Regions from separate parts of the Ramlibacter sp. P4_H7 genome, predicted to be linked through region 1. Evidence: predicted binding sites of a transcription regulator. Region 1 holds the regulator's gene; the other holds the start of a gene.
The links. Region 1 encodes NrdR, which represses ribonucleotide reductase genes. Its sites were predicted from a motif close to CACNANATNTNGTG; they were not measured.
Positions count from the first base shown of each region.

Region 2: AC1DSA_RS02445 (ribonucleoside-diphosphate reductase subunit alpha) is a predicted target of NrdR. The motif match lies at 1,110-1,123, and genes of this name have one in related genera.

Region 1 covers NZ_JBFUKP010000021.1:39,502-41,681, forward strand. The annotation lists gene glyA (serine hydroxymethyltransferase) at 1-1,096, shown strand, start outside; gene nrdR (transcriptional regulator NrdR) at 1,106-1,555, shown strand; gene AC1DSA_RS21990 (GspH/FimT family pseudopilin) at 1,552-2,115, opposite strand.
Region 2 covers NZ_JBFUKP010000001.1:481,663-483,842, forward strand. The annotation lists gene AC1DSA_RS02435 (sigma-54-dependent transcriptional regulator) at 1-380, shown strand, start outside; gene ampD (1,6-anhydro-N-acetylmuramyl-L-alanine amidase AmpD) at 361-957, shown strand; gene AC1DSA_RS02445 (ribonucleoside-diphosphate reductase subunit alpha) at 1,191-2,180, shown strand, end outside.

The DNA of each region.
Region 1 (2,180 bases):
GCTCACCAACAAGTACGCCGAGGGCTACCCTGGCAAGCGCTACTACGGCGGTTGCGAGAACGTCGACGTGGCCGAGCAACTGGCGATCGACCGAATCAAACAATTGTTCGGCGCCCCGGCTGCCAACGTGCAGCCCCACTCCGGAGCCCAGGCGAACGAGGCCGTCTTCCTCGCTTTCCTCAAGCCTGGAGACACCATCATGGGCATGAGCCTCGCAGAAGGCGGTCATCTCACGCATGGCATGCCGCTGAACATGAGCGGGAAATGGTTCAACGTCGTGAGCTACGGACTGAACCGGGAAGAGGCCATCGACTACGACGCAATGGAACGCAAGGCGCACGAGCACAAGCCGAAGCTGATCATCGCCGGCGCGTCCGCCTATTCGCTGCGGATCGACTTCGCCCGATTTGCCAAGGTGGCGAAGGACGTGGGAGCGATCTTCATGGTGGACATGGCTCATTACGCCGGCCTGATCGCGGCAGGCGTCTACCCCAATCCGGTCCCCCATGCCGACGTGGTGACTTCGACCACGCACAAGAGCCTGCGCGGCCCGCGGGGTGGCTTCATCCTGATGAAGCCGGAGCATGAAAAGGCGATCAACAGCGCTATTTTCCCGGGCCTGCAGGGCGGCCCTCTGATGCATGTGATCGCGGCCAAGGCAGTGGCCTTCAAGGAGGCCCTCTCTCCCGATTTCAAGATTTACCAGCAGCAAGTGGTGAAGAACGCCCAGGTCGTCGCCGAGACGCTGGTGCAGCGCGGTCTTCGCATCGTCAGCGGCCGCACCGAAAGCCACGTCATGCTCGTGGACCTGAGGTCCAAGGGCATCACGGGCAAGGAAGCCGAGGCCGTGCTGGGCGATGCCCACATGACCATCAACAAGAACGCGATTCCCAACGACCCCGAGAAGCCCATGGTGACCAGTGGCGTTCGCATCGGAACGCCGGCGATGACCACCCGCGGATTCAAGGAAGACGAGGCCCGGCAAACCGCCAACCTGGTGGCGGACGTACTGGACAAGCCGCGTGATGCAGCCAACATCGCGAAGGTGCGCGAGCAGGTCAACGCCCTGACACGCCGCTTCCCGGTCTACAAATAAGGCAATGCCATGAAGTGCCCGTTCTGCGGTCATGCCGATACCCAGGTGGTGGAGACGCGCATGGCGGAGGACGGGGATTTCATTCGGCGCCGACGTCAATGTGCGCATTGCGAGAAGCGGTTCACCACCTACGAGCGGCCGGATGTCACCTTTCCCGCGGTCGTCAAGAAGGACGGCCGCCGCATCGACTATGAACGCGCGAAGCTCCTGGCATCCTTGAACCTGGCCCTGCGCAAGAGACCAGTGAGCACGGAGCAGATTGACAGCGCCGTCGAACGCATCGAGGAAAAGCTGCTGAACCTCGGAGTGCGCGAAATTCCCAGCTCCCGCATCGGTGAACTCGTGATGCGCGAACTCAAGAAGCTCGACAAGGTTGCCTACGTGCGCTTTGCCAGCGTGTACCGAAGTTTCGAGGACGTGGACGACTTCAAGAGCGTGGTGGACGAGATCCGCCGCTAAGCGGAATTGCAGGAGGGAAGCTGCACCTTTTGCGTTCGGGGTCGTCCGCCGGCGCTCAGGATCACCTGCCGCGCACTGGTTGCGCCCATGGACTGGCTGCACACCGTGACAGTCCCAGCCTGGAATCCGCCTCCCACGAGCAGCGTCGCGCCGCTCGGGCTGTAGCTCACGTACTTGGCCACCGGGCTCGTGGCCGTGAATCGCAACGAACTGCCCAGGGGTAGCTTGGACTGCAGCAGTGGTTCCGTCGCCGCACGCTCGCCGTCACCATTGCTGTCGACGAAGACGATCCACCCCTGCTGCCAGGTCCCCAGTGATGTGCAGGTCTTGCCATCGGCTGACTTGCACATCACCACGCGCGCATGGCGCTTCATCGCTTCATTGCGGGTCAGCATGAGCGATGCAACCAGGTCACTCGACGCTGAAGAGACACGTGTGGAGTTAAGTACACCCGCCATCGAAGGGACTCCGAGAGAAAGCAGAGTCGCGCTGGCTGCGAGTGTGGCCAGCATCTCGGTGAGCGTGAATCCTCCGAGAGCGGCCAGGGTGGGATGTGGCATCCGACCAATCTAGAAGGCAGCCACTCTCCCCGAAAGTGAATCCGGCCACCTGAGGGGCGGCCGGA
Region 2 (2,180 bases), on a different contig from region 1:
TGGCACAGCTGCAATTGCATCCGCTCCCGGGCAACGTGCGCGAACTGGAGAACCTGCTGCACCGCGCGCTCGCCCTGTTCGACGGCGCCCAGCTGCAGGTGGACCTGGCCCCCATTCCTCCAAGCGCCCCCTCCGCACCGGAACCCGTCGCCGCGGCGGCGGCTGCCTCCGCGCCGGTCGGCACGCCCAGCGACCTCCAGGCCTACCTGGACCAGCAGGAACGCGAGATCCTGGTGCGGACGCTGCGCGACACGAACTTCAACCGCACCGCGGCGGCGCAGCGGCTTGGCCTGAGCCTGCGCCAGATCCGGTACCGCATCGCGCGCCTGGCGATCGCCACCCCGGGCAGCGAGGAAGTCGATGACCCGGCGCCGGGCTGACCCGCCCGACCCGCTCTGGCAGCAGGGCTGGTACCGCTTCGCGCACCGCATCGCTTCGCCCAACTTCGGCCCTCGCCCGCAAAGCGCCAGCACCGACCTCATCGTCGTGCATTCCATCAGCCTGCCGCCGGGCGCGTACGGCGGCGACGAAGTGCCGCGCCTGTTCACCAACACGCTGGACTGGGACGCGCACCCGTACTTCCAGCAGATTCGCGGCATGCAGGTGTCGGCGCATTTCTTCATCCGCCGCGACGGCGCGCTGCTGCAGTTCGTGAGCTGCGACGACCGCGCCTGGCACGCCGGCGCGTCCAGCTACCGGGGCCGGGACAACTGCAACGACGACTCGATCGGCATCGAGCTCGAAGGACTCGAAGGCGAGTCTTTCGAGCTCGCCCAGTACGAGGCACTGGCGGCGGTGTGCGCCGCCATCGCGCAGCACTACCCGATCCGGCACATCGCCGGCCACGAGGACATCGCTCCGGCGCGCAAGAAGGACCCCGGAGCGGGCTTCGAATGGGCGTTGCTTCAGCGCGAACTCGGGTGGCCCGGCGAGTGGTTTCCCACCGCGCGTTGCTGATCCCCAACGCATCCATCCCGAAGCTGTTCATGTCCTGACCTGCCGGCCGCGAGATGCGGCGCGAGTCACAGGCGCTCCACACGGTTGTCCACAGGTGGTGCACTGCTTCGTCGGGGTCAACCACTACATGTAGTGCTTGATCGGGCTTTGCACACTAGATATAGTGCCCCGCACGACCTGGCTCGGAAATCCTTGCCCACGGTCAAAGAACAACTGCAGACGAGGAAATACACATGCAAGCTGCCTTGGGCTCCCCTTCCGCTCCCCTTGCCGGCGCCGTCGGCGCCACCCCGCTGGCCGCCTCCGTCCAGCCCGCCGCCAACGCGCTCGCCCACTACCAGATCATTCGCCGCAACGGCGCCGTCGTTCCGTTCGAGCCGGACAAGATCGCGGTCGCCATGATGAAGGCCTTCCTCGCCGTGCACGGCACGCAGGGCGCCGCATCGGCCAGCGTGCGCGAGACCGTGGACGTGCTGACGAAGGCGGTCGTGCGGGCGCTGGTGCGTTCCCGCCCGGGCGGCGGCACATTCCACATCGAGGACGTGCAGGACCAGGTGGAACTGGGCCTGATGCGCGGGGGCCACCACGACATCGCCCGCGCCTACGTTCTGTACCGCGACCGACGCGCGCAGGAACGCGCCAAGCAGGCGCAGCCGGAAGCGCCGGTCGCGCCGAAGTTCCACGTGCTCGACCGCGGCCAGCGCGTTCCGCTGGACACCGAGGGCCTGCGCTCGCTGATCCTCTCCTCCTGCGCCGGCCTCGGCGCCGACGTCCAGCCCGACCCGATCTACGCCGAGACGCAGCGCAACCTGTATGACGGTGTGCCGCTGGACGAGGTCTACAAGGCCTCCATCCTGGCCGCCCGCACCCTGATCGAGAAGGAGCCAGACTACACCTTCGTCACGGCCCGCCTGCTGCTGCACACGATCTTCAAGGAAGTCGTCGGCCAGGAAATCGCTCCGGCCGAGCGGGCCGCCGCCTATACCGACAACTTTCCCCTGTTCATCAAGAAGGGCGTCGACAACGAGCTGCTCGACGAGAAGCTGCTGCAGTACGACCTGAAGCGCCTGGGCGCCGCGCTGCAGGCCGACCGTGACCTGAAGTTCGATTACCTCGGCCTGCAGACGCTCTACGACCGCTATTTCCTGCATGTGCGCAAGACGCGCATCGAACTGCCGCAGGCCTTCTTCATGCGCGTGGCGATGGGCCTGGCGCTCAACGAA